DNA from 3 places in the Enterobacter sp. N5-15 genome. Region 3 is predicted to be linked to each of the others. Evidence: predicted binding sites of a transcription regulator. Region 3 holds the regulator's gene; each other region holds the start of a gene.
The links. Region 3 encodes CRP, which controls carbon source genes, mostly activating them, when cyclic AMP is high. Its sites were predicted from a motif close to ATGTGANNNNNNTCACAT; they were not measured.
Positions count from the first base shown of each region.

Region 1: cdd (cytidine deaminase) is a predicted target of CRP. The motif match lies at 1,502-1,519, and genes of this name have one in related genera.
Region 2: AC2TE5_RS11360 (iron-containing alcohol dehydrogenase) is a predicted target of CRP. The motif match lies at 823-840, and genes of this name have one in related genera.

Region 1 covers NZ_CM170150.1:3,196,514-3,198,780, reverse strand. The annotation lists gene sanA (outer membrane permeability protein SanA) at 1-432, opposite strand, end outside; gene cdd (cytidine deaminase) at 559-1,443, opposite strand; gene AC2TE5_RS15175 (CidB/LrgB family autolysis modulator) at 1,573-2,267, opposite strand, start outside; gene AC2TE5_RS15170 (CidA/LrgA family protein) at 2,265-2,267, opposite strand, start outside.
Region 2 covers NZ_CM170150.1:2,383,305-2,385,571, reverse strand. The annotation lists gene dtnK (D-threonate kinase) at 1-766, opposite strand, end outside; gene AC2TE5_RS11360 (iron-containing alcohol dehydrogenase) at 940-2,106, shown strand; gene AC2TE5_RS11355 (dihydrodipicolinate synthase family protein) at 2,099-2,267, shown strand, end outside.
Region 3 covers NZ_CM170150.1:4,446,066-4,448,332, forward strand. The annotation lists gene AC2TE5_RS21120 (phosphoribulokinase) at 1-139, shown strand, start outside; gene AC2TE5_RS21125 (OsmC family protein) at 206-610, opposite strand; gene crp (cAMP-activated global transcriptional regulator CRP) at 922-1,554, shown strand; gene AC2TE5_RS21135 (YccS/YhfK family putative transporter) at 1,612-2,267, shown strand, end outside.

The DNA of each region.
Region 1 (2,267 bases), 1.2 Mb from region 3:
GATGATGATGAAGTCGTTGGTGTCGAAGACTTTGCGCGTGCGCACGATGGAGTCCAGGGTGCGGAATCCGGCGTAGTCGAGCACGATATCGGCAGGGTCCACGCCCGCCGCAATCAGGTCCTTCCGCATCGTCACCGGTTCATTGTAGCTTTGCAGGGCGTTATCCCCGCTTAACAGCAGGTAGTTTACCTTGCCACTGTTGTAGGCGTTCAGCGCGCCCTGAATGCGGTAACGGTAATACTGGTTAATGACGCCGGTGCGGTAATACTTGGCGGTGCCGAGGACCACGCCAACCTGACGATAGGGCAGGTCCTGCAGGTCATCAAAGATGTAGGGGGCGGTTTTCCAGCTCATCCAGCGGTCGAGACCCAGCACGATCAACAGCAGTATGCCGACCAGGACAGACAGGCTGTAAAAAACGCGCTTTAACATGGAGATGGCTCGTTCGTGGATGAAATTTAACTCAGGCTACTTTACCCGCCTGGTTAGCGCAAGAAACAGCGACTCAACTGAGGGGTTTTTCAGCAAACTGGCGGGCATTTCTGCCCGCCGGAAGGTTCAGGCAAGCAGTACGCGGTCAATTGTCGTACAGCCTAACGCTTTGAGCGTTGCGGCGGTGGCATCCCACTGGATCAGTGGCGCATCGGCAATCTCAGCCAGAACGGCGCGCTGAATGTCCGGATAGTCATAGCCGTTCAGGCTCAGCAGGTTAAGCGCGCCCTGCAGCGGTGGCAGGGTTGGGTTAAACGCGGCGTTTTCCGCATAGCTGCCGCTAAAGATCCGGCCATCACGGCACTGCAGCGCCACGCCGCTCGGGGACTTGCTGTACGGCGTGTGGCTCTTGTTGGCCGCGCAAATGGCCGCCTGGTTCAGGTCATCGCCGGACGGGGCGTAACCGTGGTCCTGATCGTCCATCAGCAGCGTTTTGATCTCCAGATCTTTCGGGCCAAACGCGTCAGGCAGATAATCCCCCAGCGTGTGCGGCGCGCGGCCCGGCAGGTTGATGCGCAGCTGCAGCCCGCTGTTCAGCTCGTTCATAAACTGACGGCAGTGGCCGCAGGGGGTGTAGTTAACGGTAATGGCGCTCAGGGCTTTTTCACCGCGCAGCCAGGCGTGGCTGATGGCGCTCTGCTCGGCGTGAACGGTCTGCTGCATGGTCGCGCCCAGGAACTCCATGTTGCCGCCGAAGTACCAGGTGCCGCTGACGCCGCGCGCAATGGCTCCGACGTTAAAGTGGGAGAGATCGGCCCGCGCGCAGGCGGCGGCCAGGGGAAGCAGTGCGAAAGCCAGCGCGTCTTCGTCCAGTCCCGTTGCCTGTTTCAGCATCGTGACCTGCTCCGCGGTCAGCAGGGCGGGGAAGTGTGCATCTGCCAGAACGGGAGCCAGGGCTGACTGCAAATTCTCTGCAAGCTGGGCGAAAGCAGCTTGAAAACGTGGGTGCATGGCGTTTGCCTCATAAAGGTTAATGGATCGGTAGTTTACGGAGCCGTCAGGGCTTTATATGTGATCCACTTCTCATTATGTATGCAACTTATGAAATCAAAATGAAATTTGCGCGACGCATCGCAAATTTTAGCCCATCACCGCCAGAATCAGCGGGAAAATGAACGGGGCCAGCAGGGAGGTGATAATCCCGCAGATCACCAGCGCCAGCGAGCTAAACGCCCCTTCCTGATAATCCAGCTCCGCACAGCGTGCAGTGCCCAGGGCGTGGGAGGCGGTCCCCATCGACAGTCCCCGTGCCGCTTTAGTATGAATACGCATGCCGTTCAGCAGGGTGTGACCAAACACCGCGCCTAGTATACCGACGAAAATGACGCACATCGCGCTAATGGCCGGGATCCCGCCGAGGCTGCCACCCACTGCCATCGCGATAGGCGTGGTCACCGATTTAGGCAGAATAGAGGCGGCAATCTGCGGGGAGGCCCCCATCAACAGCGCCACCGACGTGCCGGTGATCATCGCCACCAGGCTGCCCACAAAACAGATGGTAATGATGGATTTCCAGCGGGCGCGGATCTGGTGGAGCTGCTCATATAAAGGAAAGGCGAGCGCCACAACGGCGGGCTGCAGCAGGTCGTTTAAAATTTTGCTGCCGGCAAAATAACGTTCGTAAGGAATGCCGGTGAGCAGCAGGAGCGGAATGATCACGACCATTGCCACCAGCAGCGGGTTCAGCAACGGCATTTTGAAACGAGCGGCAAGCTTGCGCGCGGCGAAGAATACCGCCAGGGTTAACGGCAGCGACCACCAGATATTGGCCATCA
Region 2 (2,267 bases), 2.1 Mb from region 3:
TGAATACCGACGAGACGCCGGAAGCACCTGTGGCCAGTGCGACCTGGCGTTGAGCGATCTCACTCATCGACCCCACCACGGCCAACAGCTGCTTGCGTCGCGCCGGGGCCAGATGACGGGCCAGCGCATCGCATAGCCCGGCAGAACCCACCAGCAGCGGCATCTGCGCGCAGGTCATTGCTGCGGCGATAATGGCATCCAGCTCCTCGTCGGTCTGCGCATCAACGAAGATCCACTCCGTTCCCTGCGCCAGTTCGGCTGCCAGCGTCTCCACGGTCACGTTTTTACCGCTCACGTCGCGAAAAAGGTCAGCAATCACGGCAGACGGAACGGGCGTTTTGGGATCGCTGGCAAATTCGGTTTCGTCCACCGGAATACCGTTTACCAGACACCTGCCGTTCCGCGTGATCCGCCCTGCCGCGGGGTATGCCGGGGCAACAATCACCTGGCGCTTGCCGCTCAATATCTTCAGGGACTGTGACTCGGCCCCCGCGTTGCCGCGCAGCGTCGAATCCATTTTTTTGATAAGCCAGCGGGCATCCGCGATATCCGCCCCGAGTGCGGCCACCTTTTCGGCCGCCTCCCATGCCGACAGCGCCCGGGAATCGGTATTGACGATCAGCGCATCGGTCGTCTGGGTAAAAGGTGTATGAAACGCCACGCTGACTTTTTTGCCGCACAGCGCCAGGCTGACGCCGGCATCGTTAGCACCGGTAAAGTCATCTGCGACGACCACAACCTCTCTGTACAGATTGTTCACTTTCATCCCCACTCCGGGTTCGCCTTTTCTGTTAATGATTATATTCAATCATGATTGATTATATGTGAGCAAGATCAAGTTAATCAGTTTGCGAATAAATTATAAATTTAGCCACACGATGACCATGAAGCGTCTTATTTGAGCGAAATCAATCATGGACACAAAGACAGGAGAAAAGCGTGGTTACGATCAACAGCACCATTATTAGCGGCGCGAATGCCATCGCCGCCATCAGGCCGTTACTCACTGATAAAACGCAGCTGCTGCTGGTGACGGACGGCAACATTGCGCGTCTGGAGGCAGCAAAGCAGATCCGCGCGCTCCTCGAAGAGGACAACCGCCGCGTCACGATTATTGACAGCGTGCCGCCTGAACCCTCCCACCACGATGTCAGCCAGCTGCTCGCGGGGTTAAGCGGGACGTTTGGGCTTATCGTGGGGATCGGCGGCGGTAGCGTACTGGATGTGGCCAAACTGCTCTCAGTGCTGTGTCATCCGCTGTCGCCGGGGCTGGATAACCTTCTGGCGGGCATAAAACCTGAGGCGCGCATCCCCTCTCTGCTGATCCCGGCCACTGCCGGAACCGGCTCGGAAGCGACGCCGAATGCCATTCTTGCGATTCCGGAGCAAAACACGAAAGTGGGCATTATCTCCCCCGTACTGCTGCCCGATTACGTCGCCCTGCTGCCAGAGCTGACCACCAGCATGCCCGCGCATATTGCCTCATCTACCGGGATTGACGCGTTGTGTCATCTGATTGAGTGTTTCACCTCAACGGTTGCCAACCCGGTCAGCGATAACGCCGCGCTGACGGGACTGGCTAAGCTGCTGAACAACATTGAAACGGCCTGCGCCGAACCGGGAAATCTGCTGGCGAAGCTGGAGATGCTGTGGGCGTCTTACTACGGCGGGGTTGCTATTGCGCATGCAGGCACCCACCTGGTTCACGCTCTTTCCTATCCGCTCGGCGGTAAATATCACCTGCCGCACGGCGTCGCTAACGCCATTCTTCTGGCACCCTGCATGCGAGCGGTTCGCCCCCACTGCGTGACGAAATTTGCGCAGGTATGGGATTTGGTGCCCGGTGCGGATACGGCGCTGTCAGACGAAGAGAAATCCCACGCGCTGGTGGAGTACTTTGCCGCGCTGGTTCGCAGGCTCAACCTGCCGGACAACCTGGAGGCGCTGGGCGTACCGCGCGACGACATCCCCTCCCTGAGCGATGCGGCCCTTAACGTTAAGCGACTAATGAACAACGCCCCTTGTCAGGTCAACCACGACGAGGTGCAGGCGATTTACCGGACACTGTTTCCCAACATGAATAGCCAGGGAGTGAATCATGTATAACAACATCAGGGGCGTACTGACGGCCATCGTGACCCCCTTTGACACGGAAGGCGCGCTGAACCTACCGGGCCTTAAACAACAGATCGATCGTCAACTTAATGCTGGTAACGGCATCTTCTGCGGCGGCACAAACGGTGAGTTCTTCGTGCTGAACGAAGAAG
Region 3 (2,267 bases):
GCTGCTGGCCATGCTGCAGGGTTCGTTTATTTCGCACATGAATACGTTAGTGGTGCCGGGCGGAAAAATGGGGCTGGCGATGGAGCTCATCATGACGCCGCTGGTGGAGCGACTGATGGAAGGGAAGCAGATCGCGTGAACATGTTCCCTCTCCCTGTGGGAGAGGGTTAGGGTGAGGGCATCAACACGCACGATGCCCAAATAATTAGGCCTCGATCACTTCATACGAATGCGTGATTTTTACCGCTTTCTCCAGCATTAACGCCACAGAGCAGTACTTCTCCGCAGACAGGTCCACCGCACGCGAGACCGCCGCGTCTTTCAGCTCTTTACCGGTGACCACAAAGTGCAGGTTAATATGGGTGAACAGGCGTGGCGCCTCTTCGCGACGTTCTGACGTGAGTTTGACTTCACAATCCGTGACGTCATGACGACCTTTTTGCAGAATCGACACCACGTCAATTGCGCTGCATCCACCTGCCGCCATCAGCACCATTTCCATTGGGCTTGGCGCTTTATCGCCGGAGTTACCGTCCATCAAAATCTGGTGTCCTGACGCGGACTCGCCCAGGAACGTTAAACCTTCAACCCATTTCACGCGCGCTTGCATATTCTTAAACTCCAACGTTGCATTTTTGGTGACAGATTACGCGTGCGTTACATTTCTCGCAATGGAAGGCGACCTGCATCATGCTGAAGCGAGACACCAGGAGACACGCGGCGAAAGCTATGCTAAAACACTCTGGATGCTACAGTAATACATTGACGTTACACATGTATGCAGAGGACATCAAACTTTACTGGCTGCGAAACGTTACGGTAGCCGACTTCCCAGGGTATGGGTAAGAATTCGATTGCAACCCCAGAGTCCGGATGCATCTGATGACTCTGGTGACAGCTTATAACAGAGGATAACAGCGCATGGTGCTTGGCAAACCGCAAACAGACCCGACTCTCGAATGGTTCTTGTCTCATTGCCACATTCATAAGTACCCATCAAAGAGCACGCTGATTCACCAGGGTGAAAAAGCGGAAACGTTGTATTACATCGTTAAAGGCTCGGTGGCAGTGCTGATCAAAGATGAAGAAGGGAAAGAGATGATCCTTTCTTATCTGAACCAGGGCGATTTCATCGGTGAACTGGGCCTGTTTGAAGAGGGCCAGGAACGTAGCGCCTGGGTTCGTGCAAAGACAGCATGTGAAGTGGCTGAAATTTCTTACAAGAAGTTCCGTCAGCTGATTCAGGTTAACCCTGACATCCTGATGCGTCTTTCTTCCCAGATGGCGCGCCGTCTGCAGGTCACGTCAGAAAAAGTGGGTAACCTCGCCTTCCTGGACGTTACCGGCCGTATCGCACAAACCCTGCTGAACCTGGCGAAACAGCCAGACGCTATGACCCACCCGGACGGCATGCAAATTAAAATTACCCGTCAGGAAATTGGTCAGATCGTCGGTTGCTCCCGTGAAACAGTGGGCCGTATCCTGAAAATGCTGGAAGATCAAAACCTGATCTCCGCCCACGGTAAAACCATCGTGGTCTACGGAACGCGTTAATTCCGCTTAAACGGCGTGCCATCGCAAGGTGTCACGCCGTTTTTGTCTCTACTCCCCATGTGGCGCAGGCTGATCTATCACCCGGAAGTTAACTACGCACTGCGACAAACGCTGGTGTTGTGTCTTCCTGTGGCCATAGGTCTGATCCTCGGACATCTTCAGCAAGGCCTGCTGTTTTCCCTCGTGCCCGCCTGCTGCAACATTGCCGGTCTGGACACGCCGCATAAGCGCTTTTTCAAACGCCTGATTATCGGCGGCTGCCTGTTTGCGGGCTGTAGCCTCGCCGTACAGCTGTTACTGGCTCGTGATATCCCGCTGCCGCTGATCCTGACCGTGCTGGCGATGACCCTCGGCGTCACGGCGGAAATCAGTTCGCTGCACGCCCGCCTGCTTCCCGCCTCGCTGATTGCGGCCATTTTCACGCTGAGCCTCGCCGGGAATATGCCGGTGTGGGAGCCGCTGCTGATCTACGCCCTGGGGACATTGTGGTACGGGCTGTTTAACTGGTTCTGGTTCTGGCTGTGGCGCGAACAGCCGCTGCGTGAATCCCTGAGCCTGCTCTATGTGCAGCTTGCGGATTACTGCGAAGCCAAATACACCCTGCTCACCCAGCATACCGATCCGGAAAAGTCCTTACCGCCGCTGCTGACGCGCCAGCAGAAGGTGGTGGATCTGATTAGCCAGTGCTATCAGCAGCTGCATATGCTCGCCGC